Regions from separate parts of the Streptomyces sp. NPDC001093 genome, predicted to be linked through region 1. Evidence: riboswitches for the same ligand, from Rfam matches in the RefSeq annotation. Region 1 holds a riboswitch; each other region holds the start of a gene.
The links. Region 1 has a riboswitch for cyclic di-AMP ahead of ABT288_RS00040 (M23 family metallopeptidase). Riboswitches for the same ligand answer to the same signal wherever they lie in the genome.

Region 1 (9,803 bases):
GAGGCAGCAGGCCCCGCCCTCGCTACTCGCTTCTCAGGGCCTCCGCCGTCCTCGTCCTCGCCGCCCACCCCGCGGGCAGCAGCGCTCCCGCCGTGGCGATCACCAGGCCGCCCAGTACCAGCGCGACCAGCACAGGCGGTGAGTACACCGCGGTGTCCGCCTTGGGGAGGGCCGTGCCTGCTGCGCGGCCCATCACGGGCAGTACCCACCGGTGCAGGGCCACGCCGAGCGGCACGCCGACCGCACCGGCCGCCAGCCCGGTCCCGGCCACCGAGGTGAGCACCATGGCGACGGTCTGCCTCGGCGACATGCCGAGCGCTTTGAACACCCCGAGGTCGTGCACGCGTTCACGGGTGTCCAGCAGCACGGTGTTGAGGACACCGAGCCCGGCCACCGCGACCAGCATCAGGGTGAACATCGCCACCAGCGCGTCCATGGCGATGATCGTCGGGTTGACCCTGTCACCGGACGGGAGCACCAGGATGCCCGGCGGTTGCAGGGCCTTGCCCAGCGAGGCCGCGTAGGCCGTGGCGTCGGTGCCGGGCTTCAGGTCGATGTCGAACTGCACCGTCTCGGAGGGGATCCTGAGGCGGAGGCCGGCCAGGGAGGAGCTGTCGGTCAGCATGACCATGCCGCCCTCGCGGACGTCCATGTCCTCGCCGACGATCCGCACCGCCGCGCGGCGGTCGTTCGCGGTGAGGGTGACGGTGTCGCCGACGTGCGTTCCGGTGGCCCGCAGGAAGCCGTAGGGGACGACCGCCTGGCCGGGGCCGTGGCACCAGGTTCCGGAAACCAACTGGTAGGCGCCCCAGGAGTAGTCGCCCCCGTAGCCCCGATAAGCGGTCACGTGGACGGAACCGGTCAGACCGGCCACGCGGACCTGGGTCTGTTCCGTGCTGAAGTACCGCCGGGTGCCCGGCTGCGCCGCGATCTTCGTCGCGATCAGCGCCGGATCGACCGTGTCCTGCGCCCCCTTGCCGGACGGTGGTGCGATGTCCTGGACCGTGACCGCGCCCGCGTCCCTGCGGTCGAGTCCGTTCTGGACGCCGTTCACCGAGACCGCCAGGCCGGTCCCGAAGGTCACCCCGACCGTGCCGAAGACGACGGCCGCCGCCACCGTCGCCGAACGGGCGGGCCGGGCGAAGGGGTTCGCCAGCCCCAGGCTCAGGGCGCGAGGCAGCGGCAGCCCGGCCAGCCACCGCTGGACCGCCCGGCCACGGGCCGCCCGCGGGGTCCGGCCCACGGCGAGCGCCTCGACCGTACGCAGCCGCCCGGCACGCAGCGCGGGGACCAGCGCCGTCGCCACGACCACGGCCAGCGCGACGGCGGGCACGGCGAGGTCGATCCACGGTGCGACGGCCGACGACCCCGTGCTGTAGGCGCGTTGGGCCTCGTGCAGGGCCGGGATCGCCATCAGGTTGCCGAGCACGACGCCGAGAACGCTGCCGGCCGAGGCGGGGATCAGCGCTTGGGCGACGTAGGCGCGGACCACGTGCGCCGGGGCGAAGCCCAGGGATTTCAGGATGCCGATGCGCCTGGTCGCCGAGCCGGCCGCGCCACTGACCACCGTGCCGATGACCAGCACCGACATGACCAGGCTGAGCACCCCGAAGGCGACCACGAAGGGGACGAAGGTCGCTTCGGTGCGGTTCGCGGACCGTTCGGTCTGGAGGTAGGAGGAGGCCCCGGTCAGCGACCCCGGTGGTACGGCGGCCTCGACGGCCTTGCGGTCGGCGGTGACGTCGGCATCGGTGGCGGCGCCGCGGAAGCGGTAGAGCATCTGCAGGCCGGGCCTGCCGCCCCGGGCGGTCAGGGACGTGAGCTGCGCCGGAGAGACCCAGGCGTCCGCGGTCGCGGTCACCGACCGGGCCAGTCCTACGACGGTCAGCACCGGCCTGCCCGGCAGGTCCGGGAGGGACAGCCGGTCGCCCAGGCCCAGCGGCGGGTTCCGGTCGCTGAGCACGATCTGTCCGCCGCCCGTGGCCCAGTGGCCCGCGGTGAGCACCAGGTCGTCGACCGCTCCTGCGGTGTCCGCCCGGCCGACCACGCTCATCTCGGGCATGACGCCGCCCACCGGCAACCGCGACGTGTTGGCCCCGACCCGCGGGGACAGCGACAGCACCGGGTAGGGACCGGCCGCGGCGGTCACCCCGGAGACGTGTGCGGTCGCCGCCACCTGCGCGGCAGGGGCCCCGGCCGGGTCGAACCAGGCGGTCAGCTGCGCCCCGCGCTGCTTGGCGAAGGCATGCTCGAACGGCGCCCGCGAGGCGACCAGCAGTCCGGTCGCCAGCACGGCCGCGGCCACCGCCATCGTCGTGGTCAGCACCATCACCAGGGTCTGCATCCGGCGTCGGCCGACACCGGCGCGGACCACCTTGCCCAGCGCGCTCATCCGGCCACCGCCCGCATGACGTCGCGGGCGATCCGGCCGTCAACGAGTTCGACGGTGCGGGTCGCGCAGGAGGCCGCCAGCGCGGTGTCGTGAGTGACCAGCACGATCGTCTGCCCCTCGCGATTCAGCTCGGCCAGCAGGTCCCTGACCTCCACCGCGGAGGCGCTGTCCAGCGCACCGGTCGGCTCGTCGGCCAGCAGCAGACGCGGACTGTTCATCAGCGCCCTTGCCACCGCGACCCGTTGCCGCTCACCGCCGGAGAGACGGCCGGGGAAGGCGCGCGCGTGCCGGGCGATTCCCAGGCGCTCCAGCAGGTCGGCCGCCCGGTGGCGGGCCAGGGCGCGCGGTCGGCCCGCCAACTGCGCCGGCAGCAGCACGTTGTCCGCCACGGTCAGGTCGTCCAGCAGGTTGAAGAACTGGAAGACCATCCCGATCCGCTCCCTGCGGTACTTCGCCAGCTCGGTCTCGCCCAGCCCGTCCAGGCGGAGTCCGTCTACGGTGACGGTGCCCTCGGAGGGCCGGTCCAGCCCGGCGATCAGGTTGAGCAGGCTGGACTTGCCGCTGCCCGACGGCCCGAGGACCGCCAATGCCTCGCCGGCGTTCACCACCAGGTCCAGGCCGGCCAGCGCCGGGGGGCCGCCGTCGTACTTCTTGCTCGCGTCGCGGATCTCGATGATCGGCGCGGTCACGGGTCCTCCCACGTGTCGGGGCAACGACCGGGGCGCCGCTCCTGCGGTGTCCCTCGAAGCCGCCGAAGAAGCTAGGGAAAAACGGGAGTTCGCCGACACGGGGCTGAGCGGGGTCCTGGGGGTGTAGCTGGCTACATCCCTGTTCCGGGGCCCAGGGCCGATGCCGGCCGATGCGGCCGGCTCGCACACTGGTCCGGAGCGACAGGGGAGGAGAACGGACGTGAGCAGTGGTGCGATCAGCCCGGGCAGGGAGCCGCGGGGGCAGGAGCGTGCTCGGCAGCCCACGCCGGGGCGCGCGCGGGAACCGGAACCCGAGCCGTCCCGGGTCGGCAGGGGCGTCCTGGCGACGGTCCGACTGGGCGCGGTCTGGGGCGTCAGCCTGGTCGGGGCCGCGGCCCTGCTGGCCGTCCCCGGACTGCTTGTGGTCGACCTGGTGATCCGGGCGTGGCAACCGCCGGCCTCCGCGATGACGAGCGGCGCCGGCAAGGACAGGTACCACTTCTGGCTGCTGACACTCCTCGCTCTGCTTCCCTGCGCGGTGCTGGGGGCGCGCCGGCTCGTCCGCGGTGGTGAGGCGGGCCGGGCCGGCGAGGGCGTCTTCGGGAAGGGCTGGGCGGCGCTGCTGGTCCCGCCGGTCCTGACGCTGGCCGCCCTGGCGGTCCGTCACGGGCCGCTGCCCGGCGGCGACCACGGCGTCGTGTGGCTCAGCGTGCCGCTGCTCCCCTGCAGCCTGCTGGGCATGCGCTGGGTGGCCGGGCTGCACCGGAGGATGGCGGGTTCGTGGAGCGGGGTGCCCGTCCCGGTGCCGTACCGTGCCGCGCCCGCCACCGGCGGACGATCGCTGTGGGGGCGAACCCGGCTGTGGACACGGTGGATCCTGACCGACCCGGCGACCTGGCGGGACCTGCTGTGGACCTCCTTCACCGGGGGCGTGGGCTGTGTCCTCGCCGCGCTGGTCGCCCTCCCCGTCTACGTCGCGGCGCAGCTGCTCGGCACGTTCCTCGGTTCCGCCTCGCTGCAGCCCCCCAACGTGCATGTGTTCCTGGTACTCCTCACGGTGACGACGGCGTTGGTGACGTTGCTGCCGCTCGTGCTGTGGGCCGCGCCCCGGCTGATGGCGGCGTACGGCAGGTCGGCCCGCCATCTGCTGGGTCCCAGCCGGCAGGAGGAACTGGCGCAGCGCGTCGGCCACCTGGCGCAGACCCGGTCCGACACCCTCGACGCCGGGGCGGCCGAGATGCGCCGGATCGAGCGCGATCTGCACGACGGCGCGCAGGCCCGGCTGGTGGCCATGGGTATGGCCCTGGACACGGCGGAACACCTGCTGGCCACCGACCCCGAGGCGGCGCGGAGCATGCTGGCCGAGGTCAAGGAGTCCTCGGCGCGGGCGCTGGCGGAACTGCGTGACCTGATCCGGGGCATCCACCCGCCGGTACTGGCCGACCGGGGCCTGGCCGACGCGGTGCACGCACTCGCCCTCGACCTGCCGTACCGGCTGCACTTCACCTCGGACCTGCCGGGCCGGGCGCCCGCTCCGGTGGAGTCGGCGGCCTACTTCACGGTGAGCGAACTGCTGGCCAATGTGACCAAGCACGCGGAGGCCCGGCAGATATGGATCGAGATCGGCCATGACGGCGGTGCGGCCACGGGTACGCTGCGGATCACCGTCACCGACGACGGCCGGGGTGGGGCCGATCCCGCGGCCGGCACGGGGCTGCACGGTGTCGAGCGCCGCCTCGCCGCCTTCGACGGAGTACTCGCCGTCAGCAGCCCGCCCGGCGGTCCGACCATCGTGAACATGGAGATCCCGTGCGCGTTGTCATCGCCGAAGACCTCTTCCTCCTGAGGGACGGCCTGACGCGCCTGCTGGAGGCACACGGATTCGAGGTGGCGGCGGCCGTGGACAACGGCCCCGACCTGCTGGCCGCGGTGGCGGCGGAGAGCCCCCAGGCGGCGATCGTGGACGTACGACTGCCACCGACCTTCACCGACGAGGGCCTGCGCGCCGCACTGGAGGCCCGGCGGCTCACCCCCGGGCTTCCGGTCCTGGTCCTCTCCCAGTACGTCGAGCAGCTCTACGCCCGCGAGTTGCTGGCCGCCGGACAGGGCGGCACGGGGTACCTGCTGAAGGACCGGGTGATGGACGGCGCCCAGTTCATCGACGCGGTGCGACGCGTGGCGGCGGGCGGCACCGCGATGGATCCCGAGGTGATCGCCCGTCTGCTGGCCCACAACTCCGCGGACGGCGCCGTGGCCGCACTGAGCCCGCGCGAGCGGGAGGTGCTCGCGCTGATGGCGGAGGGGCGTTCCAACGCTGCCATCGCCCAGCACCTGGTGATCACCGAGCGATCGGTGTCCAAGCACACGGCCTCGATCTTCACGCGGCTCGGCCTGCAGCCCTCCGACGACGACAACCGGCGCGTCCTCGCCGTGCTGGCGTACCTCAACCGCTGAGTGCGGTGATCGGTCGTGGTCCGGCCGACCCGCCGGGCTCAGCTCACGCTCAGTTCCGCGAGCGGCAGCGTGTGCCGGGTCTGGAGGACCTTCGCGCGCAGGTAGCGGACGTTGTGGGCGGTGGTGAAGACACCGGTCGGCACCCGGTCCCGTACGACCACGTCCAGTTCCCGCAACTGCTCGGCCTTGTCGGGGTTGTTGGACAGCAGGTCCAGCTCCCCGATGCCGAGGGCGGCGAGCATCTGCGCGGCGGCCGTGTAGTCGCGGGCGTCCTCCGGCAGGCCGAGCGCGGCGTTCGCCTCGTAGGTGTCGAGGCCCTGGTCCTGGAGGGCGTAGGCGTCGAGCTTGTTGTAGAGGCCGATGCCGCGGCCCTCCTGGCGGAGGTAGAGCAGGACTCCGCCGCGGTCGGCGATGCGCTCGACCGCCTCGCGCAGCTGGGGTCCGCAGTCGCAGCGGGCCGAACCGAAGACGTCGCCGGTCAGGCACTCGGAGTGCAGGCGCACCAGTGGGACGGTGCCGGGGGCGGGGTCGCCGAGGACGACGGCGACATGCTCCTGGCCGTCGGCCAGGCCGTGGAAGGTGACGAGTTCGGCGTCGACGCCGTAGCCGTCGTGGAAGCGCAGCGGTACCCGGACGCGGGCGCGCGGCGTGGCGGCGGGGATGTCGGGCATGCGGGTCCCTCCGGGTGCGGACAGGTGCAGGTGCTTCAGATTTGAAGCAGCGCTTCGCACGGACCCTACCCCATGTTTCAAACTTAAAGCAATCAGGAATCACGAACGGCGGGAATCACGAACAGGACGAACGGCGCCGCCAGGGCACGTCCTCCGTCCCGGACTCGGCGTCGCCGCCCTGCAGCCCGCGCGCGATCCCCGTGCAGATCTCCTCCAGCTGCCGCACCTGCTCCGGAGTGAGCCGGTCGAACAGGGTGGCGCGCACGGTCTCGACATGCCCGGGCGCCGTGCGCTCCAGTGCGGCCATCCCCTCGTCCGTCAGTACGGCGATGCTGCTGCGCTTGTCCCATCGGCAGTCCTCCCGCCGTACCAGCCCGTCCCGCTCAAGGCGGGTCACCGCGTACGTCAGCCTGCTGCGCGTGATCTTCAGCGACTCGGCGAGGTCGGTCATCCGCAGCCGCCGGTCGGGCGCCTCGGACAGGTTGGCCAGCACGGAGTAGAACAGGTGCGGCATGCCGGCGTCCTGCTGGAGCTGTCGGTCGATCGCGTCCTCCAGAAGGTGCGTCGCGGCCATGTACGCGCGCCAGGCGCGCTGCTCCTCGGGGCTGAGCCAGCGGGTCGTCATGCCGCCAGTGTAAGTTTGTTTCAAACTTGAACCAAGACTCGCCTCGCAGGGAGACCGCGCCGATGTCGTACCCGTACGTGCTGCTGTCCGCCGCCGTCTCTCTCGACGGCTACCTGGACGACACCGGCCCCGACCGGCTCCTGCTGTCCAGCCCGGCCGACTTCGACCGGGTCGACGCGGTACGGGCCTCCGTCGACGCCATCCTGATCGGCGCCGGCACGATCCGCGCCGACAACCCGCGACTGCTGGTCAACTCCGCCGAGCGCCGCGCGGCGCGGGTGCGGGCGGGCCGGCCGGAGTACCCGCTGAAGGTGACCGTCACCGCCACCGGCGACCTCGACCCCGATGCCAACTTCTGGCACACCGGCGGCGACAAACTCGTCTACACGACCGACGAGGGCGCCGAGCGGGCCGTCCGCCGCGTCGGCGGCACCGCCGACGTCGTCCCGCTCGGCCCCGGCCTCGACTGGCGGGCCCTGCTGTCCCACCTGCACGACGTGCGCGGGGTCGGACGGCTGATGGTCGAGGGCGGCGGCACGGTCCACACCCAGCTGCTCCAGCTGGGGCTCGCCGACGAGCTCCAGCTGGTCCTCGCGCCGCTGTTCGTCGGCGACCCGGCCGCGCCCCGCCTGTTCGGCCCCGGCGGCTACCAGGCCGGCCGGCTGCGCCTGACCGAGACCCGCCGGATCGAGGACGTTGTTCTCATGCGCTACGAGCCCACGGCCCCCGGCACGGGTGCCGTCGCCACCGCCGCCGACCGTCACTGGCTGCGCACCGCCTGCGAGCTGGCCGCGCTGTGTCCGCCCTCGCGGACCGCGTTCAGTGTGGGGGCGGTGGTGGTCGCGGCCGACGGTACGGAGCTCGCGCGGGGTCACTCGCGCGAGGGAGACGACCCAGTGGTCCATGCGGAGGAGGCCGCCCTCGCCAAGCTCGACCCGGCGGATCCGCGGCTGGCCGGCGCCACGGTGTACAGCAGCCTGGAGCCCTGCGCCCGGCGGGCCTCGCGGCCCGCGCCCTGTGCCGAGCTGATCCTTCGGGCGGGGGTGCGCAGGGTGGTCACGGCCTGGCGGGAGCCGGACACGTTCGTGGACGCGGCCGACGGGAGCGGCGTCCTGGCGAAGGCGGGCGCGGAGGTGGTCGTCCTGCCCGAGCTGGAGGGCCCCGCCAAGGCGCCGAACGGGCATCTGCTGGGGTGAGCCCGCCCCGGCCCGTCCCGTACAGGGGCGGAAAGCACTCAGGGCCGGAATCCCATGGATTCCGGCCCTGAGCCTTCAGTAGCGGGGACAGGATTTGAACCTGCGACCTCTGGGTTATGAGCCCAGCGAGCTACCGAGCTGCTCCACCCCGCGTCGTTGTGTCTCTACTGTACACCACCCGGTGTGCCGCCCGGCGCCACCTGATCGTCTTCACCCACAGTGACCGGACGGACGCCCTCCGCATAACATCTGAGTCACCATCAAAAACGCCGAGACTCCTGAGCGGCGGCCAACTCGCCCCATTTGCCGCACTCCTGGCCGGTAAGTCCCGCTCGGAAAAGGTTAATGATCAAGCCGAACGGCTTGGAAAGTGACTCGCAGGTCTATTAACGTTCGATAACGCAGCGCGGTCGTCCCAGCCGCCACAAGAGGCGGCTCCGTGCGCACGCGCCTAATCCCGCAAGGGAGCCGGGGAACCACCACCTTGGGGTGAATCGCGCGGATACCGGCCGGTATACGCGCGTAGGAGACCTTCCTGCTCCGAACCCGTCAGCTAACCCGGTAGGCGGAGGAAGGAAAGGAGTACGCCCGAGTGGCGTCCAACCGGCCCGCCCCAGAAGCCCCGTTCGTGCCCCCGCAAGCCCAGCCGGAGACCTTCGGCTACGGCGCCTACCGCGCCGAGGAGGGGCCCTGGGAGGAGTGGAACCCCACCGAGGACTCCGTCTCCCCGGTCCGTGGCCGGCACCGCGTCGCCAAGCAGCGCGGCGGCTTCGCGCGCAGCTCCACCGTCCTCGGCGTCGGCGTGATGGCCGCGGTCGGCGCGGGCGGCATGGCCAGCGCCAACACCGGCAAGCCGCCGGTCTCCATATCCCTGCCGGACCTGAACTCCGTCGAGCACATCTTCGGCGGCTCCTCCGACACGCCCCAGGCCACCGCCACCGGCCTCAGCAAGGTCGGTGTGACCACCGACAGCGCCGGCGGCGGCAACGCCGGCGAGGCCCTGCGCAACCGGATCATGGCCCAGGCCGAGCAGCAGCAGAACAAGGCCGACAGCAAGGCCACCGTCGCCGCGATCGCCGCGGCCGACAAGCAGACCGCCGCCGCGGCCGCCAAGGCGGAGCAGGCCGCCGCCGCCGAGGCCGCCGACGCCAAGGCGAAGGCGGAGGCCGACGCCAAGCAGGCCGCCGAGGCCAAGCGGCTGGCCGAGCTGGCCAAGGAGTACACGCTGCCGGTCGTCTCGTACACGATCACCGGAACCTTCGGGCAGCCCGGCGCGATGTGGTCCTCCGGCTACCACACCGGCCTCGACTTCGCCGCCCCCACCGGCACCCTCATCAAGGCCGTCCACAGCGGCACGGTCACCCAGGCCGGCTGGGCGGGCGCCTACGGCTACCGCACCGTCATCACCCTGGACGACGGCACCGAGCTGTGGTTCTGCCACCAGTCCTCGATCAACGTCTCCGTCGGGCAGAAGGTCTCCACCGGCCAGGTCATCGGCCGCGTCGGCGCCACCGGCAACGTCACCGGCCCGCACCTGCACCTGGAGGTCCACCCGAACGGCCAGGCGACCGCCATCGACCCGGCGCCGTGGCTGCGGGACAAGGGCCTCACCCCCTGACGCCTCCGTTCGGGCGATCCTGACGCCGGTGGTGGAATGCGGTCATCCACCGCCGGCGTTGGCACAGAGCATGACCTCTCTGCGCACACTCGGCTCCTCCGACCTCCAGGTCTTCCCGCTCTGCCTCGGCGGCAACGTCTTCGGCTGGACCGCCGACG
Region 2 (9,803 bases), on a different contig from region 1:
GGCAGACGTACTTCGAGGTCGCCGACGCCGACGCGACGGTGCGGCACGTGGCGGACCTCGGCGGCCGCGTGATCAGACAGCCGCACGACAGCCCGCACGGCCGGGTGGCGACCGTGGCGGACCCGGAGGGCGCGGAGTTCTCGGTGATCCAGAACCCGCACTGAGCCCTCGGGGCGGGACCGGCCGGCCGCCCTGGTCGGGCTCAGCCGGAGGAGACGGGCAGGACGTCCGGGGAGAGGGCCGCCGCCCGTGCCGTCGCGGCGGTCATCCGACGGCGGTGGTGGCGGCGGCACAGCACCTCGTAGCCCACTTCGCCGGCCGCCTGGTTGACGTCGCCGACGACCACCTGGGCGCCCTCGACCACCATCTCACCGCCTATCGTGCGGGCGTTGTGCGTGGCGCGGGCGCCGCACCAGCACAGCGCCTCCACCTGGAGGACCTCGATGCGGTCGGCCAGCTCCACCAGCCGCTGCGAGCCGGGGAAGAGCTTGGAGCGGAAGTCGGTGGTGATCCCGAAGGCGTACACGTCGAGGCCGAGATCGTCCACCACGCGCGCGAGCTGGTCGATCTGCTCGGGAGCGAGGAACTGCGCCTCGTCCGCGATCACGTAGTCGGCCCGGCGGCCCTGCGAGAGGTGCTCCACGAGAGAGGCGTACAGGTCCTGGTCGGCGGCGACCTCGACCGCGTCGGTGACCAGGCCGAGCCGGGAGGACAGCTTGCCCTCGCCCGCGCGGTCGTTGCGGGTGAAGATCATGCCGACGAGCCCGCGCGCGGAGCGGTTGTGCTCGATCTGCAGAGCCAGCGTCGACTTCCCGCAGTCCATCGTTCCGGAGAAGAACACCAGCTCGGGCATGAGGAGTTGAGCACCTTTCGGCGAGTAGTCACACGAGTAGTCACAGGGAGGCGAGCGTCAGGAGCGTACTTCGAGCAGGGGAACCAGCTGCTCGGCGGGCGTCATGGAACCGTGGTTGCCGACCAGCGACGACTCCTTCGGCTCCCGCTCGGACGCGATGATCAGGACGTCGTCGTGCGCGGCCGCGACCACGTCACCGAGCCGTGGGTACACCCGCTCGGCGCACTCGCCGGGCCGCCCGAACCAGCCCGCCGCGATCGCCTCGTCCCGCGAGGCCACCCAGAACTGCTCGCCGAGCACCTCGCGCCAGACGGTCAGTACGTCGTTCTCGGCGCCCGGCACCGCGTACACGTGCCGCGCCCGGCCCTCGCCGCCCAGCAGGGCGACCCCGGCGCGCAGCTCCCAGTCCGTGTCGAAGTCGATGCGGTGCTCGTCGTCGAAGGGGACGTCGACCATGCCGTGGTCGGCGGTGACGTAGAGGGCGCTGCGCGGCGGCAGTTGCTCGGCGAGGCGCTGGGCGAGGCGGTCGACGTACATCAGCTGGCCGCGCCAGGTGTCGGAGGCGACGCCGTAGCGGTGTCCGGCGCCGTCCAGCTCGGAGTAGTACGTGTAGACCAGCGAGCGGTCCCCGGCCGCCAGCTGCTCGGCCGCGAGGTCCATGCGCTCCTCGCCGCTCAGCCGGCCGTGGAAGCTGCCGCCGCTGAGCGCGATCTTGGTGAGCGGGGTGTGCTCGAAGACGGGCGAGGTCACCTGGGCCGCGTGCACCCCTGCGTCCTGCGCCAGCTGGAAGACGGTGGGGTACGGCTGCCAGGCGCGCGGATCGGTGTACGGCTGCCAGCGGAGCTGGTTCATCAGCTCGCCGGTGGCCGGGTTGCGCACGGTGTAGCCGGGCAGGCCGTGGACGCCGGGCGGCAGGCCGGTGCCGACGGAGGCGAGGGACACCGCGGTGGTCGCCGGGTAGCCGGCGGTGAGCGGGCGCCCCGTGCCGCCGCGCGAGGTGCCGAGCAGCGAGGTCAGGAAGGGGGCCTCGTCCCGGTGGGCCAGCAGCTGCTCCCAGCCGAGCCCGTCGATCAGGAGGACGCAGACCCGGTCGGCCGCGGTCAGTTCCCGGATCGTGGCGGTCATGCCGGGGACGCCCATGCGGGCGGCCAGGGTGGGCAGCAGGTCGGCGAGGGAGCCGGTGCCGTACTCGGGCAGCGGCGCGGTGTCCAGGGCGAGGGGTTCCGGGTGGTCCCAGGCGGAGAGCGCGGACATCAGCGGGCGATGTCCGCGGTCGCCTCCGAGATGGCCTGTGCGAAGGCGAGCGCCTGGCGCACCGTCTCCGGGCCGTCCCCGGCCTCGCTGACGCGCAGGCTGAGGTCGTCCGCCGTGGAGTTGCCGGTGTAGCCGTGGTCGGCGTCGCAGTTGGGGTCGCCGCAGGCTGCGGGCTCCAGGTCGATGCGGCTGACCGCGCCCCAGCCGATGGTCAGCACGACCTCGCGGGGCAGGGTGCCCGGCGCGTACTGCTCGGGATTCGCGACCACCCGGCTGACCACGACCGACGAGATCCGGCCCAGCTTCACGGACTCGGTGGAGGTGGTGGCGTACGGCGTCGGGGAGGTGCTGTCGGCGGCCTGCTCGTCGGTGTGGCTGACGATGAAGCGGTTGCCGGTGAGAACGAGCACGGTCACATGCCGCCGCACCTCGTTCTGATCGAAGGTGGTCTCCTGGTGGACCAGGTACGACCGGATGGGCTCGCCGCCCACAGCGGCCTCCACCGCCTCGGCCACGAGGGCCGGGTAGTAGCCGCTGCGCTCGATCGCCGAGCGCAGCCCCTGGGTCGTCGTACTGGTCTTGGCCATGGCGTCCATCCTAATCCGTGGGCAAGGGGGGTCCGGGCCAGTCGCGGAGACCGGGGTCGGCCTGCGCACGCGCGCGTGGGCGCCGCTGGACGAGCCCCGGCAGGATGTCCAGCCCCTCCGCGGCGATCAGGCAGGAGACGGGTTCGGGCCCGCCGCCGTCCGCCTCGAACGCGACCACGACGGGCAGCGTTTCGCCCAGTGCTCCCCGCAGCCGTGCCGTCTCGTCGGCGGTGGGCTCACGGAAGACGGGGTCCTGGAAGGCGGAGGGACACGCGACGAAGCCCGGGGCGGTGAAAACGATCTCCAGGCCGTGGTGGTAGGTGAGGTCGTACCCGGCGGCCAGCCGCAGCTGCCCGCCGTGCCGGACGATCACTTTCCAGTCCCACCAGCTGCCCTCGGGCAGCGGGCGGCCGGCGATGTCCATGCGGTCCCCCTGATCAGTAGGCCGGCATCGTGCGCGGGCCCAGGTCGTCGCGGGCCGGTGGCGGCGCGAGCCGTACCGTGGCGCCGAGGACGCTCACCCCGTGCGGGGCGACGACGACCGGTTCCAGGGTGACGGCGACCACCTCCGGATGATCGTCGACCAGCCGGGACACCCGCAGCAGCAGCTCCTCCAGCGCCGGGGTGTCGACGGGCGTGGAGCCGCGCCAGCCGAACAGCAGCGGTGCCGTACGGATCGACCGCACCAGCGAGGTCGCCTCCCGGTCGGTGACCGGGATCAGCCGGTGCGCCATGTCCCCGAGCAGCTGGGAGGCGGCCCCGGCGAGCCCGAACGACAGCACGGCCCCGGCCGCCGGGTCGATCACGGCTCGTACGACGGTGTCGACGCCGCGCGGTGCCATGCCCTGCACCACCGGCCGCAGCCCCTCCGGCTCGCCGAACAGCTCGGTCAACTCGGCGTACGCCCGGCGCAGTTGCTCCTCGTCCGCCAGGTCGAGGCGTACGCCGCCCAGGTCGGCGCGGTGCCTCAGATGCGGGGCGGTGGCCTTGAGGGCGACCGGGTAGCCGAGGGCTCGGGCGGCCTCGGCGGCGGCGTCCGGGGTGGGCGCGGGCAGCGCGCGCCGCACGGGGATGCCGTACGTGCCGAGCAGGCCGCAGGTCTCCGCGTCGGGGATGGTGAGCCCTTCCCCGCGCGCGAGCAGCTCACCGATCAGCCGCGCGGCCCCCTTCTCGTCGATGTCGTCGTACTCCGGTACCTTCCCGGGGTCCATGGCCTCCCGCCGCCACTGCCCGTACCGGACCGCTTCGGCGAGGGCGCGAACGGCCCGCTCGGCTGCGGGATAGGCGGGGATGAGGTGGGTGCCTTCCGGAGGGACCGTCGGCGCGGTGGGCGGTCGTTCCACAGGGCGGCGGAACGGGGGGGCACCGCCCTCCGCGCCGGGTGCCGTGTCAGCGGCCTGTGGTGCGGTGCTCGCCGCGGCCGACAACGCCTCCGCGAGCCCCCCGAGCTCCACATGCACCACCAGCACCGGCTTCCCCGGAACGGCAGCCGCGGCCGACCTCAGCGCCTCGGCCAGCTCCGCCTCCCCCGGCGAGGCTTCCCCGATCGCGGGGATCGCCGTCACCACGACGGAGTCGCAGGTCTCGTCGGCCAGCGCGGCGCCCAGCGCCCGGTGGAAGTCCTCCGCCGTCGCCCCGGTCGTCAGGTCCAGCGGACGCGAGGGCCGCAGGCCCTCCGCCACGCACCGGTCGTACGTCAGCACCCCCAGTGACTCGGAGTTCCCCAGGATCGCCACCCTCGGCCCCGCCGGCAGCGGCTGCCGGGCGAGCAGCAGCCCCGCGTCGACCAGCTCGGTGATCGTGTCGACCCGGATCACCCCGGCCTGCCGCAGCAGGGCGGAGACGGTGGCGTGCGGCAGCCGGGTGGCCCGCACCGTGTGCCCCTGCGGCGCGGAACCGACGCCCTGCACCACGACCAGCGGCTTGGCCGCCGCCGTCCGGCGCGCGAGGCGGGTGAACTTGCGCGGGTTGCCGATGGACTCCAGGTACATGAGGGCGACGTCGGTCTCGGGGTCGTCGTACCAGTACTGGAGGACGTCGTTGCCGGAGACGTCCGCGCGGTTGCCGGCGGACACGAAGGTGGACACGCCGGTGACCCCGGTGACCCCTCCCCCGCGCCGGTGCAGCCGGGACAGCAGGGCGATGCCGATGGCGCCGGACTGGGCGAACATCCCGATGCGGCCGGGCCGGGGCATCTCCGGGGCGAGGGAGGCGTTGAGGCGCACGTCCGGCGCGGTGTTGATGATCCCGAAGGCGTTCGGGCCGATGAGCCGCATGCCGTACGCGCGTGCCTGCTGGACGAGGGCCCGCTGCCGCTCGCGCCCCTCGGGCCCGCTCTCGGCGTACCCGGCGGAGAGCACGACGAGCCCTTGCACCCCGTGTTCCCCGCACTCGGTGACGACGGCGGGCACGTGCTCGGCCGGTACGGCGACCACGGCGAGGTCCACCGGACCGCCGATGTCCCGCACGCGCCGGTGCGCCGGCACGCCGTCGACCTTCTCCAGGTCCTCGGGGAAGGCCTTGTTCACGGCGTGCAGCCGGCCGCCGTAGCCGACGTCCCGGATGTTGCCGAGGACGCTGCGGCCGACGCCGCCGGGGGCGCGGCCGACGCCGACGACCGCGACCGAGCCGGGCATGAGCAGCCGCCGTACCGAGCGGGCCTCGGCGCGCTGCTCCCGCGCGCGCTGCACGGCGAGGGAGCGGTCGGTGGGTTCGAGGTCGAACTCCAGGCGGACGACGCCGTCCTCGAAGCTGCGCTGCTGGGTGTAGCCGGCGTCCGTGAATACCTTGATCATCTTGGTGTTGGCGGGCAGCACCTCGGCGGCGAAGCGACGGATGCCGCGCTCGCGGGCGACCGCCGCGATGTGCTCCAGCAGCGCGGAGGCGACCCCGCGGCCCTGGTGGGCGTCCTGCACCAGGAAGGCGACCTCGGCCTCGTCGGCGGGGGCGGAGGCGGGCATGCCGTCCGCGCCGATGCGGTCGTAGCGTACGGTGGCGATGAACTCGCCGCCGATGGTGGCCGCGAGTCCCACCCGGTCCACAAAGTCGTGGTGCGTGAAGCGGTGGACGTCCTTGGCGGAGAGCCTGGGGTACGGCGCGAAGAAGCGGTAGTACTTCGACTCGTCCGAGACCTGCTCGTAGAAGCTGACCAGGCGGTCGGCGTCATCAACGGTGATGGGCCTGATGCGCGCGGTACCCCCGTCGCGCAGCACCACGTCCGCCTCCCAGTGGGCGGGGTATTGGTGCCGGTCCTGCCGGTCCGCCGAGGTCTGCATGGGCCCCAGAGTACGGCTCGCGTCCGACAACGGCGCGGGGCAGTCTGTGGAGGACGGAAGCCGGAACCGAGGCCGCGGTTCCGGCGCCACGGCGGAGCGGACGAAGGTCCGCTCCGGGCACGCTTCGCGATATGGGAAACTGGTCTAGACAACCCTGAAGACTGAAGGGCAGCAACACATGGCTGAGCGCCGCGTCAACGTCGGCTGGGCCGAGGGCCTCCACGCCCGTCCCGCCTCCATCTTCGTCCGAGCCGCCACGGCCGCAGGCGTCCCGGTGACGATCGCCAAGGCTGACGGCAACCCCGTCAACGCGGCCTCCATGCTGGCTGTCCTGGGCCTGGGCGCCCAGGGCGGCGAGGAGATCGTCCTCGCCTCCGACGCCGAGGGCGCCGACGCCGCCCTGGACCGTCTGGCCAAGCTGGTCTCCGAGGGCCTCGAGGAACTGCCCGAGACGGTCTGAACACCAGCGCACTGATACAGCGGAGCCGCGCCGCCTTTTCGGGCGGCGCGGCTCTGTGTTTCCGGGCTCATTGCGCGCACACCGGAATTGAGGCAGCGGAAATACTTCGCGACCGAATACCTCTTCTTTGTATACGGCGCCCGTGTTAATGCCGAAGGCCCGACATGTTTACGGCATGTTGCGAAGTCCTCACACGCTCGGCGCCCCCGGAAAAACGCAGCCGGTGCGCGGCGGTCGCGCGCTCGGTGTGCAGCGCCGTGACCGCCCGCGCGCGCTCGCCGTCGCCGCGCGCCACCGCGTCGACGATGGCGCCGTGCTCCGCCCAGTACTCCACCGGGCTCGACGGCGCCTCCACCGCGTACATCCAGGAGATCTTGTGCCGCAGCTGGCTGAGCATCGCCGTCAGCGAGGGGCTGCCCGAGGCCTGGGCGAGCGTCTCGTGGAACCAGCCGCCCAGCGAGCGCAGGTCGCCGCTGTTGCCGCTGCGGGCCCGCTCCTGGCCCAGCCTGACGAGGCCACGCAGCACCTTCAGATGGGCCTCGGTGCGCCGCTGCGCGGCCCGGGCGGCCCCGAGCGGCTCCAGCAGCAGGCGCATCTCCAGCAGGTCGGCGGCCTCCTGCTCGGTCGGCTCGGCCACGCACGCGCCCGCGTGCCGGCGGGTCACCACGAAGCCCTCGGCCTCCAGGGTGCGCAGAGCCTCGCGGACGGGGACGCGCGAGACGCCGTAGCGGCGGGCCAGGACTTCCTCGGTCAGCCGGCCGCCGCGCTCGTAGACACCCGCGACGATGTCGTCCCGGATGGCCGTGCACACCGAGTGCGCCGGAATACGCATGACCGACCTCCGCCTTAATCCCCGTGAAACGTCGACGATGGACGCCTGTTCCGTGACTCTATTCCAATGAGCCGGAATTTCCGACGGCGGGCCGGAATCCATGGATATTTTTTGGTCAGCGGATCGGGTGGCGCCCGTGAAAAGACGGCGAAAGCCCCGGCTCGGTGAGCCGGGGCTTCGCATGCAGTGCGACGAGGCGTCAGACGTTCACGCCGTGCTTGCGGAGGTAGGCGACGGGGTCGACGTCCGAGCCGTAGTCGGGGGTCGTACGGGCCTCGAAGTGCAGGTGCGGGCCCGTGGTGTTGCCGGTCGCGCCGGACAGGCCGATCTGCCGGCCCGGGGTGACCTGCTGGCCCACCGAGACGCCGATGGACGACAGATGGCCGTACTGGGTGTACATGCCGTCGGCCATCCTGATCACGATCTGGTTGCCGTACGCGCCGCCCCAGCCGGTGGAGACGACCGTGCCGGAGCCGACCGCGTGGACCGGGGTGCCACTGGCGGCGTGGAAGTCTATGCCCGTGTGGCGGCCGGAGGACCACAGGGAGCTGCTGGCCTGGTAGCCGGTGGAGACGTAGGAGTCGGCTATCGGGGCGACGAAGGCGTTCAGGCGCTCGCGCTCGGCCTCCCGGGCGGCGCGGGCCCTGGCCTCGCGCTCCTCCTTCGCCTTCCTGGCCGCGGCCTCCTCGGCCGCCTTCTGCTCGGCGGCCCGCTGCTGCGCGGTGGCCTGTGCGTCGATGTGCTCGGCGACGTCGTCGCTCACGGCGAGGACGGGCGTGAGGCCGGTCTGCTCCACCGTGTTCTCGGCGGCGAGCGCCGGGGAGGCGGCGAGGGTGCCGATGACACCGGTGGTGGTGAGGGCCGCGACGCCTGCCGCCTGAGCGGTGGTGCGCTTGACCCGGCCGGGCTTGCGGTGCTTCCCGGTGGCGCACATGAACGCCATGGAGTGGCTGGTCCTTTCCTTCCCTCTCGCCTACCGGGTTAGCTGACGGGTTCGGAGCAGGAAGGTCTCCTACGGACTCCCTCGCGCTGGCGCGGGCGCCCGATTCACCCCAGGGACTGCGTGGGTCCCCGGCTCCCCTGGCTCGCGCCGTACGGGGACTCGGCGATGGCTGTCCGGTGCCGCGGGTGCGGCGCACTGCCTACCGACGAACAGCCCGGACGACGCTACGGAAGCCTGCTTCGAACCCCAAACCGATCCGGGCCTTTGTAGCGCATCCCACAGGGCAGACAGGCAACCTCCGTCTCAAATCGGGCATCTGGAGAAGGGAGTGGAACAGCAGGGGCCCTGACGACGAGTCGGTCGTCAGGGCCCCACGCGCGTGTGCCGTCACTCAGCAGCCGTCCCTACGGGGACTACTCGGCCGCCACCACGGTCACTTCACCGATCCCCAGCGCCTCCACCGGTGCCTTGATCTGGGCGGCGTCACCGACGAGGACGGTCACCAGACGGTCCACCGGGAAGGCGTTCACGACGGCCGCCGTGGCCTCCACCGTGCCCGTCGCGGCCAGCTGCTGATACAGCGTCGCCTGGAAGTCGTCGGGCAGGTACTGCTCGACCTGGTCGGCCAGCGTGCTCGCGACGGCGGCCGCGGTCTCGTACTTCAGCGGCGCCACCCCGACGAGGTTCTGCACCGCCACGTCCCGCTCGGCGTCGGTCAGCCCGTCCGCGGCGAGGGTGCGCAGCACCTTCCACAGGTCCTCCAGCGCCGGGCCGGTGTTGGGGGTGTCCACGGAGCCGCTGATGGCGAGCATCGACGCGCCCGTGCCGTCCGGCGCGGACCTGAGGACCTGGCCGAACGCGCGCACACCGTAGGTGTAGCCCTTCTCCTCGCGCAGGACGCGGTCCAGGCGGGAGGTGAGGGTGCCGCCGAGGCAGTAGGTGCCGAGCACCTGGGCGGGCCACACACGGTCGTGCCGGTCGGGGCCGACGCGGCCGATGAGCAACTGCGTCTGCACGGCGCCGGGCCGGTCCACGATGACCACGCGTCCGGTGTCGTCGGCGGTCACCGGCGGCACGGGCCGCGGCTCGCCCGGGGTGCCCGTCCAGGCGCCCAGGGTGTCGAGGAGCAGCGCGTCCAGGTCGACGCCGGTGAGGTCGCCGACGACGACCGCGGTGGCGGTGGCCGGGCGTACGTGCCGGCCGTGGAAGGCGCGTACGGCGGCGGCGTCGATCTTCTCGACCGTCTCCTCGGTGCCCTGGCGCGGGCGCGACATGCGCGCGGCCACCGGGAACAGCTCCTTGGAGAGCTCCTTCGCGGCCCTGCGGGAGGGGTTGGCCAGCTCGTGCGGGATCTCGTCCAGGCGGTTGCGGACCAGCCGCTCCACCTCGCTGTCGGCGAACGCGGGCGCGCGCAGCGCGTCGGCGAGCAGGCCGAGGCCCTTGGCCAGGCGGGAGGCCGGGACCTCCAGGCTGAGCCGGACGCCGGGGTGGTCGGCGTGCGCGTCGAGCGTGGCGCCCGCGCGCTCCAGCTCGGCGGCGAACTCCTCGGCGGAGTGCTTGTCGGTGCCCTCGGAGAAGGCCCGCGCCATGATCGTGGCG
Region 3 (9,803 bases), on a different contig from region 1:
CGGGGCTTTACGGGCGCGCAGGGGGCGTACGGATGCACGGGCCGGACGGTCGTACCGATGGCGCAGGGCCGTACGGATGGACGGATCCGGGCCGGTCGCACGGCCGAAGGCGCGCGACGCACGGCCGAAGCGCGCCGGATCCGCACGGCCGGAATCGCGGCGCGGCGGGCGGCGGGGCGGGCCGTGGAGTACGGCCGGAAGCGCGGTGCGGCAGACGGCGCAGGCGGCGGGCCGTGACGTACGGCCGACACGCGGCGCGGCGCACAGCCGGAGGCGTGCCGGTCGTACAACCAGAGGCGTGGCGTGGCGGGCGGCCGGGTCAGCCGGCGCGGTGCACCACCGCGTCGCACAGCTCCAGCAGCGCGGCCTTGGCGTCGCACTCCCGCAGCGGCGCCAGCGCGGCGCGGGCCTCCTCCGCGTACCGGACGGTGTCGCGGCGGGCCTGCTCCAGCGCGGGGTGGGCGCGCAGCGCGGCCAGCGCCTCGGCGTGCCGGGCGTCGTCGCTGAGGTCGGAGTCGAGCAGGTCGCACAGCGCGATGTCCTCGGGCAGACCGAGGCGGGCGGCGCGTTCGCGCAGCCGGAGCACGGGCAGGGTCGGGATGCCCTCGCGCAGGTCGGTGCCCGGGGTCTTGCCGGACTCGTGGGAGTCGGAGGCGATGTCCAGGACGTCGTCGGCGAGCTGGAAGGCGACCCCGAGCCGCTCGCCGTACTGGGTGAGCACGTCCACGACGGTCTCGTCGGCGCCGGACATCATCGCGCCGAACCGGCAGGAGACCGCCACCAGCGAGCCCGTCTTGCCTCCGAGCACGTCCAGGTAGTGCTCGACCGGGTCGCGGCCGTCGGAGGGGCCGGCGGTCTCCAGGATCTGGCCCGTGACCAGCCGCTCGAAGGCGAGGGCCTGCACCCGGACCGCCTCGGGGCCCAGGTCGGCGAGGATCTGGGAGGCGCGGGCGAAGAGGAAGTCGCCGGTGAGGACCGCGACGGAGTTGCCCCAGCGGGTGTTGGCGCTGGCCACGCCGCGCCGCACGGCCGCCTCGTCCATGACGTCGTCGTGGTACAGCGTGGCCAGATGGGTCAGCTCCACGACGACGGCCGACGGCACGATGCCCGGCGCGTAGGGGTCGCCGAACTGGGCCGCGAGCATCACGAGCAGCGGCCGGAACCGCTTCCCGCCGGCTCGTACGAGGTGCTGCGCGGCCTCCGTGATGAACGGGACCTCACTCTTGGTGGCCTCGAGCAAGCCTTCCTCGACAGCCGCCAATCCGGCCTGGACATCGGCTTCCAGAGCCTGGTCCCGCACGCTCAGCCCGAACGGCCCGACGACGGTCACGAGGGGTCTCCTGTCTGCTGGTGTCTGCTGGCGATTACACGGTTTGTCGATAGGTCGCTGCCATCACTCAAGTCAGCGTATCCGGTCCTGTTTCGATCACCGATAGCGCCCACCGGTCCAGGCTGGGCGGTATCGGATCACGACCAGTATGTTTTTGATCAAGTGATATGAGCGGACATTCATCGACTTAACAGGAACAGGCACGGTTTGTCGCGAGCCGAGGAGGCGAGCGGAGTAATACCTACGCCCCGGACAACGACAGGCGCCGCGTCGCGGGTTCCACCACCACCCGCCCGACCCACCCAAATCCCCTATGTCTGATTTGAAATACTTTGTTATTTCGTGAGTTGAGTCACGCACGACCTTCGGCGCCGTGGAGCCGTCAGGCCTCCTCTCCCCTTCCCCTGTCGGCGAGTTGAGGGTTGGCAAACGCAAAGGATCAAGTACCCCAAACGGCACAGACCAAGGTCAAATGGTGCGTTGTGTGAATCGAGTACTTGTTCCCGACATGTGCTCTCGCATACGTTCCGGCCGTCGGGCGGACGCCGAATCCTGCCGCCGCCCGCGTAACCCATCGACGAACTCATTCGTACGGCAGGAGCGGGGGACCCAGGTAAGTCCGCCGGACCGGACGGCACACGCCGCACCGGAACGGCTAGGGGTGAAGCCCTGTCTTCGCACGAAGGCAAGGCCGGGCACCTCCCCGCCCGAACCCGACAGCTCACCTCGCAGGCGCCGGAGAGGACTTCCTTCATGCCCGCTGCCGCTCAGCCCCGCCGCACCCGCACCACCCGCCTCGCCCGTGCCTTCGCCGTCGCCGGCACCGGTGCCGCCGTCCTCGCTGTGTCGCTCGTCGGCGCCACCAGCGCCTCCGCGGCCACCGGCACGACCACCAAGACCGCCGCCACCACCGTCGCCGGGTACCCCAACAACCTCGACGGCTGGATCCGCGAGTCCCTCGCGATCATGGCCCAGAAGGGCATCCCGGGCACCTACAACGGCATTTACCGCAACGTCATGCGGGAGTCCTCCGGCAACCCGCGCGCCATCAACCTCTGGGACTCCAACGCCGCCGCGGGCATCCCGTCCAAGGGTCTGCTCCAGGTGATCGACCCGACCTTCAACGCGTACCACGTGGCCGGCACCTCCTTCGACCCCTACGACCCGGTCGCCAACATCACCGCGGCCTGCAACTACGCCGCCGCCCGGTACGGGTCGATCGACAACGTGTTCAGCGCGTACTGACGGTCCCGCCGACCGGCGCGGAATCGGCCGCCCGGCGTGTGCCCACACCTGACGGAGGGGCACGCGCCGGGCGGCCGTCACTCTTCCGGGGACGGCCGTGCACCTGGGACACCCGTGCACCGAGGACGGTCATGTACAGGGCGGGCCGGGGCGCTGGGCACGGTCCTGTACTGATGTGCCGGTCAGTCGGTCGGGAACAGTCTTTCGAGGACGACCGCGATGCCGTCCTGCTCGTTCGACAGGGTGATCTCGTCGGCCGCCGCCTTGAGTTCGGGGTGCGCGTTGGCCATGGCGACTCCGTGTCCGGCCCAGTCGAACATCGGGATGTCGTTGGGCATGTCGCCGAACGCCAGCGCCTCCTCCGCCGCGATCCCGAGCCGCTCGGCGGCCAGCGCGAGACCGGTCGCCTTGGTCACCCCGGACGGCTGGAGCTCCACGGTCCCCGGCCCGGACATGGTGACCGTGGCCAGCGAGCCCACCACCGCGCGTGCGATGGCCGCCAACTCGTCGTCGGACAGTCCGGCGTGGCGCAGCAGCACCTTGCTGATCGGCGCGCACCACAGGTCGTCGCGCCGGCCGACCCGGACCGCGGGCAGGGTCGGGTGCGGCATCCGGTAGCCGGGCTCGATGAGCGTGAGCCCCTCGACCCCGTCCTGGTCGACGGCCGCGTACACCTGCCCCACCTCGGCCTCGATCTTGCCGAGCGCGGTCTCGGCCAGCTCCCGGTCCAGCCGGACCGACCACAGCAGGCGGCCGGTCCCGGCGTCGTAGACCTGTGCGCCCTGCCCGCACACCGCGAGCCCCGTACAGCCGAGGCGTGCCAGCAGCGGCCGTACCCGCGGGGCCGGGCGGCCCGTCACCACCAGGTGCCGGGCGCCGGCCCGCGCCACCCGCGCGAGCGCGGCGAGCGACCGGTCGGAGACGGTGTCGTCGCCGCGCAGCAGCGTTCCGTCCAGGTCGGTGGCGATCAGTGCGTATGCGGGGGTGGCTGCCATGATCAGAGAATACGGATACCGGGCCCCGCCGACTCACCTTGTCGTCCTGCGCACTTACGTACTGGTCCACCCCAAGTAGTGCCGACCGGCTCCTCGTTGATGATTGTTGACGGGGGGCTCAGGCGCGGCCGGCGGCCTCAGCCGTGGGCCGACGCCACGTGTTTCGCCAGGCGTGGGGAGGCGAACTCCGTGCCGCAGACGAAGCGCATCACCGGGCCGTACGACGATGCCGCCGGCAGGCCGGTGAAGTACAGGCCGGGAACGGACGAGACGAAGCCGGGGCCGAGCTTCGGTGTGCCGCGGCTCACCGCGAGCCGGGTGCGCAGCTCATGGCCGAGGAAGTCCATCGCCGCGACGTCGACACGGTAGCCGGTAGCGGCGATGACGTGGTCGGCGGTGAGCCGCTCGATGTGCCCGCCGTGGGTGCGGACGGTGAGGACGGGGCTGCCGTCCGGTGCCTCGGTGCTCACCACTCGCGCCACGTCCTGCACCTGCACCGCGCTCTCGAAGCGCTCGCGCAGCCACCAGGCGCCGAGCGGTCCGAGCACGCGGCGGACCAGGAAGTGGCGGGTGGCCTCGGGCAGATAGCGGTAGGGGTGCGGGTAGTAACTGAACGCCCAGAGCGACCAGGCGCGGCCGAACGGGGACTCGGGGCGCAGCTTCGGCTGCTCCCAGGGCGGCGCGCCGAAGGCGACCCGGCCGCGGCCGCGCGCGACGACACGCACGCGTGCCCCCGCCTCGGCGGCGAGCGCCGCCGTCTCCAGCGCGGACTGGCCGGAGCCGACCACGATGAGCTCCTTGCCGGCGAAACGGCGCAAATCGTGATGCTGGGAGCTGTGCGAGACCGGGCCGGTGGCCGCCGGCCCGTCGGCCGCGGCTCCCGCGAGCTCCGCGGGCAGGTGCGCGAGGCCCGCCAGACCGGTGGCGACGACGACCGCGCGCGCGGTGAACATCTCCCCCGAGTCCAGCTTCAGCTCGAAGCAGCCGCTCTTGTCGCGGTCCACGGAGACGACCCGCACCCGCTCCAGGTCGGGGACCAGCTTCTGCTGGAACCACTCACCGTAGGCGATGAACGTATCCACCGGGATGATGTCCTCGTCGGCCACCAGGCGCCTGATCCCGGCCGCGTCGCAGTAGTCGGCGAGGGTGTGGCCGGGCTGCGGGCAGTCGAAGTTCGAGGCGGCGGGCGTGGACTTCAGGAGCATGCCCTCGGGCATGTGGTCGCTCCAGCTGACCATGGGGTCGCCGAAGACGCGGACGGGGATGCCGCGCGCCCGCAGATGGGCGGCGGTGGACAGGCCGAACGGCCCGGCCCCGATGACTGCAACCGGTCGAGTCACGAAGTCCCTCCCCAGGACATGGTGCGCCACTCTTTGTGTGGCTTTGCCTACTTCGTGGAGGTGCCGCTGCCGCGGCGATTGGTCCGCCACAGCTGATAGAGGTGCTTCGCGCCCGGGCGCACGAAGCGGGCGAGCATCGTGAGGAACGGCAGCGGGTCGTCACCCGCGAGCCAGGCCAGCTCCGTCCCGCTCGCCTTCGCCGGCGCGTGCGGCGTCGTATAGCCGCTGCGGCGGTAGGCGAGGAGGGCGGGGAGGTCGATGTTCTCCACGATGTAGCGGTGGCCGGCGCGCTGTTCCCCCTCCGGAACGGGGCGGCCGGTCAGGTTCAGGTGCATGGCGCGTACGACGTCCACGCCCGACTCGTTCTCGAACAGCCGGAACTGGGCGCCCGTGCGCGGGTTGAAGTCGAGGAGCTTGTACTGTCCGTCGCGCCGGTCGAAGCGCAGGTCGAGGTCGATGATGCCGCTGTAGCCGATCTGTTTGATGAAACGCGCGGCGAGGTCGGTGAGTTCCGGGTTGTCGACGACGTACGCGTTCGCCGTCATGCCGGCGTGCGGCGGCCACGAGCGGACCTTGACACCGGTGAACAGCGCGAGCGGGCTTGCGTCCTGGTCGAAGCAGGCGTGCACGATCCAGTCCTCGGCCTCCTCGCGCGGCAGGTACTCCTGGAGGATCACCCCCGGCCGTTCGCCCCAGTCACGCGCGAGGGTGAGCAGGCCCTCACGGGTGGCGATCCGCGTGGTGCCGTTGACGGCGGGCTGTTTGCGCCGGACGAACGCCTCCCGGTTCTTGGCCACCACCGGAAAGCGGGCCGAGTCCGCGAAGGCGACGATGTCCTCGTACGACTCCGGGAACGCCGACGCGGGGGTCGCGATGCCGTGTTCCAGGCACAGTTCGTGCAAGCCCTGCTTGCTGGCGAGCCGACGCGGCAGCGCGGGGTCGACGCGCGGGAAGAGAAAGGAACCGGCCAGCTCGTCCTGGTGCTCGGCGATCAGTACGGCGGCCTCCTCGTCGGTCGGGACGAGGACGGCGGGGCGGCCGATGCGGCGGCCGATGCGCAGCAGGCCCTCGACCAGGCGGCCCGCGTCCTCCGCGCCGGTCGTCGGCCACACGAAGGCCTTCTTCAGATAGCGGGAGGAGGCCGCGGGCGTGTAGGCGTCCTCGGTGATGGCGTACATGGGCACGCCGAGCCGACCCAGGCTGCGGATCGCGCCGACACCGCCATGGTGCAGCGGATAGTCGCCGAACTTGACGATCAGCCCTGGTACGTCCCGGTCCGCCTCGAACGGCACACCGACGGTGTCTCCGGCCACGGGTCCCCCCACGTGTCCCCCCAACGGAACGGACCCACCCCGTCCGTGTCCCCAAAGGACGCTAAGCCGGAATTGCCGCCTCCGACAAGGCCTATTCGGACATTGCGAACTCTTTAGCCAGGATGCGGGCAACCTTTCGAAGGCCCTGCGACACACACGTTTCGGACACCGTGACGGGTGTCGCAGGAGGCTCTGCCCAAGACACGCATCACGGCCGTAACGTGTGGCGCGACCACATGGAACGAGCGCCATGCACGGCCCGGATGAGAGTGAGGCAGCACCCCATGCCCCCCTTCGACGTCCCCGAGGGCGACCCCTTCGGCCCGCACAACCTTCCCTATGGCGTGTTCTCGCCCTCCGGCAGCACGGAGCGGAGGGTCGGTGTCCGGCTCGGGGACCAGGTCCTCGACGCGGGCGCCGCGGCGGCCGCCCTCGGCTCGCCGCACCACACGCTGCTCGCGCGGCCCACCCTCAACGCACTGCTGGCCGCCGGCCGCCCGGCCTGGACGGAGGTACGGCGCGCCATCACGGCCTGGATCACGGACCCCGCACACCGCGAGGCCGTCGAGCCGCTGTTCCACCCCCTGTCCGAGGTGACCCTGCACCTGCCCTTCGAGGTGGCGGACTACGTCGACTTCTACGCCTCGGAGAACCACGCCCGCAACGTCGGCCAGATCTTCCGCCCGGACGCCGAGGACTCCCTCACCCCCAACTGGAAGCACCTCCCGATCGGTTACCACGGCCGCTCCGGCACGGTCGTCGTCTCCGGCACGGACGTCGTACGGCCGTCCGGGCAGCGCAAGGCCCCGGCCGACCCGGCACCCGTCTTCGGCCCGTCGGTCCGGCTGGACATCGAGGCCGAGGTCGGCTTCGTCGTGGGCGTGCCGTCCGGACTGGGCCGACCGGTCGCGCTCGGCCACTTCCGCGAGCACGTCTTCGGGCTGTGCCTTCTGAACGACTGGTCCGCACGGGACATCCAGGCCTGGGAGTACGTCCCCCTCGGCCCCTTCCTCGGCAAGTCCTTCGCGACCTCGGTGTCGGCGTGGATCACCCCGCTGGACGCGCTGGAGCACGCGCGCGTGGCGCCTCCGGAGCGCACGCACCCGCTGCTGCCCTACCTGGACGACTCGGCACCCGGCATCGAGCCCGGCGGCTACGACCTGCGGATTTCCATCGCCATCAACGGCCACGTGGTCTCCGAGCCGCCTTTTTCGACCATGTACTGGACCGCCGCCCAGCAGCTCGCCCACATGACGGTGAACGGCGCCTCGCTGCGCACCGGCGACCTGTACGGCTCGGGCACGGTGAGCGGCCCCGAGGAGCGTCAGCGCGGCTCGCTGCTGGAGCTGACCTGGAACGGCCGCGACCCTCTCGAACTCCCCGAGGGCAAGCGGGCCTTCCTGGAGGACGGCGACGTGGTGACCCTGTCGGCCTGGGCCCCCGGCGCGGACGGACGCCGGGTCGGACTGGGGGAGGTCAGCGGACGCGTCGTGGCGGGCTGAGCGGCGCCGCGGCGCGCGGCGTCGGACAAGGGGCGCCGGGGTGACCGGCGCCTCGTAGCAGGAGATCGACGAGTCCGCCGGAGCGAGCATCGTGGACTCCTGGAGGCGGTGCGGCAGGCTCTGCGGGACCGGGAGGCGTAGGGCCTCCCCATCCTGCGGGGCGGCAAACGGGCAAGCCGGGGAGCAGGCGGCCGGATGCGCGGACAGGCGGCCGGATACGCGGAACGGATCACTGCTCGAGACCTGACTCCCGCCGCCCCGCACCGTCATACTGGGGCGCGGACACGGACCCCACGAGGCGCCCTCGGCGCATCGCCCCGCACCACCCGCACCACCTGACACCCGCACAACTCTCCGACCAGGAACCGGAGCCCCGGCATGACCGTCTGCCTGCTCCTGCTGAGCGTCGTCGCCCTGACGGCCGCCCTGCCGGCGCCGCGCGCGCTGACCCGTGCCGCATGGCCCGAGCGGGACCCCGTGGTCGCGTTGTGGGTGTGGCAGTGCCTGGTCGCCACCGTCCTGCTGTGCTGCCTGGCCGCACTGGTCCTGGGCACAGCGGCCGTCTTCCACACCGTCCGCGACCGCGTGTTCGCCCCCGCACCGCCCTCCGTCACCGCCGCCTACGACCTCTCCTCCGCGCCGGTGTGGGCCGCCACCCTCACCGTGCTGCTCGCCTGCGGGGCGGCCTGGACGACGGCGATGCTGGCGCGGGAACTCTTCGAAGCCCGCCGCAGCCGTGGCCAGGCCCGCGCACAGCTCCGGGAGCGCGCCCCCGACCTGCCGGCCGGACTGCCGGCGGCACGCGGCCCGATGCTGGTGCTGGAGGACGAGTACCCGGACGCCTGGTGGATGCCCGGACACCCACCGCAGTTGGTCGTCACCACGGGCGCGCTCCACCGGCTCACCGACCACCAGCTGGACGCCGTCCTCACCCACGAGCGCGGGCACGCGCGTGCCCACCACGACTGGCTGCTGCACCTGTCCACCGCGCTCGCCACGGGCTTCCCGCGCGTGCCGCTGTTCGCCCACTTCTGTGACCAGACGCACCGCCTGGTCGAGCTGGCCGCCGACGACACGGCATCCCGGCGCTGCGGCCACCTCACCACGGCCCTCGCGCTGATCGAGCTGAACCAGCACCGTGGCGTCCTGTCCTGTGACTCCAGCCGCCGCCTCCTCGGCGAACGCGTGGACCGGCTGCTGGAACCGCCGCCACGGCTGCTGCGCCGGCACCGGGCCCTGACGACTGCGGTGGCCGCCCTGGTGCCGTTGCTACCGCTTCTCATCACGTTCGCGCCGGGACTGACCGCACTGTCCTGACGGCGTCGTCCCGGGCGGGTTCGCCAGGTTGCCGCCGAGTGGCAGATCTTCCCGTCCGGAGAGGAGAGCCCACAGGTCAGCGGCATATCCAACGCCCCCTCACCTGGCGCAACACTTCGGCAACACGACTTTCCCTACCGCATCGGTATGGTTCCAGCCATGCCACCCACCGACCGTCCCCGAGACCACGCCGGTCAGGGCGCCGCGACCACGGTCGCCGCCCACCGCACGCGTCGTCGGCTGCGTGCGGACCGGGCCCGGCAGCTCGCCGACCTGTTGCGCCACCAGATCCTCACCGGCGCCTTCCAGAACGGCCCCCTTCCCCACGAGTCCACCCTCGCCGCCGACTACCGCGCCTCCCGCAACACCGTTCGCCAGGCCCTGGACCTCCTCAGGGCCGAGGGACTGGTGGAACGGCTGCCCGGAGTCGGCACCGTGGTCGTCGCCCGGAAATACCCGCACGGGCTCGACCGTCTCATGGGCCTCGCGGAAACCCTCCGCGAGCACGGTCGCGTCACCAACGAGGTCCGCACCATGGGCCCCGCCCCCGCGCCCAGCCCGGTCGCCGACCGCCTCCACGTCCCCGCCGGCGCCGACGTCCTCTACATCGAACGCCTGCGCCGCCTGAACGGCCTCCCCCTCTCCCTCGACCTCACCTACATCCCGCTCGACATCGGCACCGCCCTGCTCGGCGCCGACCTTGAGAACACCGATGTCTTCCGCCTCCTGGAAGCCATCACCGGACAGCCCCTCGGCCATGC

Region 2: linked by a shared signal. The riboswitch ahead of ABT288_RS16275 (M23 family metallopeptidase) and the one ahead of ABT288_RS00040 (M23 family metallopeptidase) in region 1 are both predicted to bind cyclic di-AMP.
Region 3: linked by a shared signal. The riboswitch ahead of ABT288_RS36765 (transglycosylase SLT domain-containing protein) and the one ahead of ABT288_RS00040 (M23 family metallopeptidase) in region 1 are both predicted to bind cyclic di-AMP.

Annotation. Positions count from the first base shown of each region.
Region 1 covers NZ_JBEPBF010000001.1:7,323-17,125, reverse strand. Annotated here, with positions in the region: gene ABT288_RS00085 (ATP-binding cassette domain-containing protein) at 1-7, opposite strand, end outside; gene ABT288_RS00080 (ABC transporter permease) at 23-2,392, opposite strand; gene ABT288_RS00075 (ABC transporter ATP-binding protein) at 2,389-3,081, opposite strand; gene ABT288_RS00070 (sensor histidine kinase) at 3,302-4,927, shown strand; gene ABT288_RS00065 (response regulator transcription factor) at 4,891-5,535, shown strand; gene ABT288_RS00060 (GTP cyclohydrolase II) at 5,574-6,206, opposite strand; gene ABT288_RS00055 (MarR family winged helix-turn-helix transcriptional regulator) at 6,322-6,831, opposite strand; gene ABT288_RS00050 (dihydrofolate reductase family protein) at 6,894-8,027, shown strand; tRNA gene ABT288_RS00045 (tRNA-Met) at 8,107-8,180, opposite strand; cyclic di-AMP (ydaO/yuaA leader) riboswitch at 8,466-8,610, shown strand; gene ABT288_RS00040 (M23 family metallopeptidase) at 8,620-9,645, shown strand; gene ABT288_RS00035 (aldo/keto reductase) at 9,716-9,803, shown strand, end outside.
Region 2 covers NZ_JBEPBF010000027.1:26,660-36,462, reverse strand. Annotated here, with positions in the region: gene ABT288_RS16315 (VOC family protein) at 1-164, shown strand, start outside; gene ABT288_RS16310 (thymidine kinase) at 203-853, opposite strand; gene ABT288_RS16305 (alkaline phosphatase family protein) at 911-2,107, opposite strand; gene ABT288_RS16300 (DUF5998 family protein) at 2,107-2,694, opposite strand; gene ABT288_RS16295 (hypothetical protein) at 2,705-3,118, opposite strand; gene ABT288_RS16290 (bifunctional acetate--CoA ligase family protein/GNAT family N-acetyltransferase) at 3,132-5,969, opposite strand; gene ABT288_RS16285 (HPr family phosphocarrier protein) at 6,148-6,429, shown strand; gene ABT288_RS16280 (GntR family transcriptional regulator) at 6,575-7,261, opposite strand; gene ABT288_RS16275 (M23 family metallopeptidase) at 7,461-8,204, opposite strand; cyclic di-AMP (ydaO/yuaA leader) riboswitch at 8,217-8,379, opposite strand; gene ABT288_RS16270 (M16 family metallopeptidase) at 8,618-9,803, opposite strand, start outside.
Region 3 covers NZ_JBEPBF010000107.1:17,103-26,905, reverse strand. Annotated here, with positions in the region: gene ABT288_RS36770 (polyprenyl synthetase family protein) at 320-1,330, opposite strand; cyclic di-AMP (ydaO/yuaA leader) riboswitch at 1,896-2,078, shown strand; gene ABT288_RS36765 (transglycosylase SLT domain-containing protein) at 2,084-2,575, shown strand; gene ABT288_RS36760 (HAD family hydrolase) at 2,758-3,570, opposite strand; gene ABT288_RS36755 (FAD-dependent oxidoreductase) at 3,708-4,910, opposite strand; gene ABT288_RS36750 (carboxylate--amine ligase) at 4,958-6,202, opposite strand; gene fahA (fumarylacetoacetase) at 6,508-7,725, shown strand; gene ABT288_RS36740 (M56 family metallopeptidase) at 8,104-9,042, shown strand; gene ABT288_RS36735 (GntR family transcriptional regulator) at 9,202-9,803, shown strand, end outside.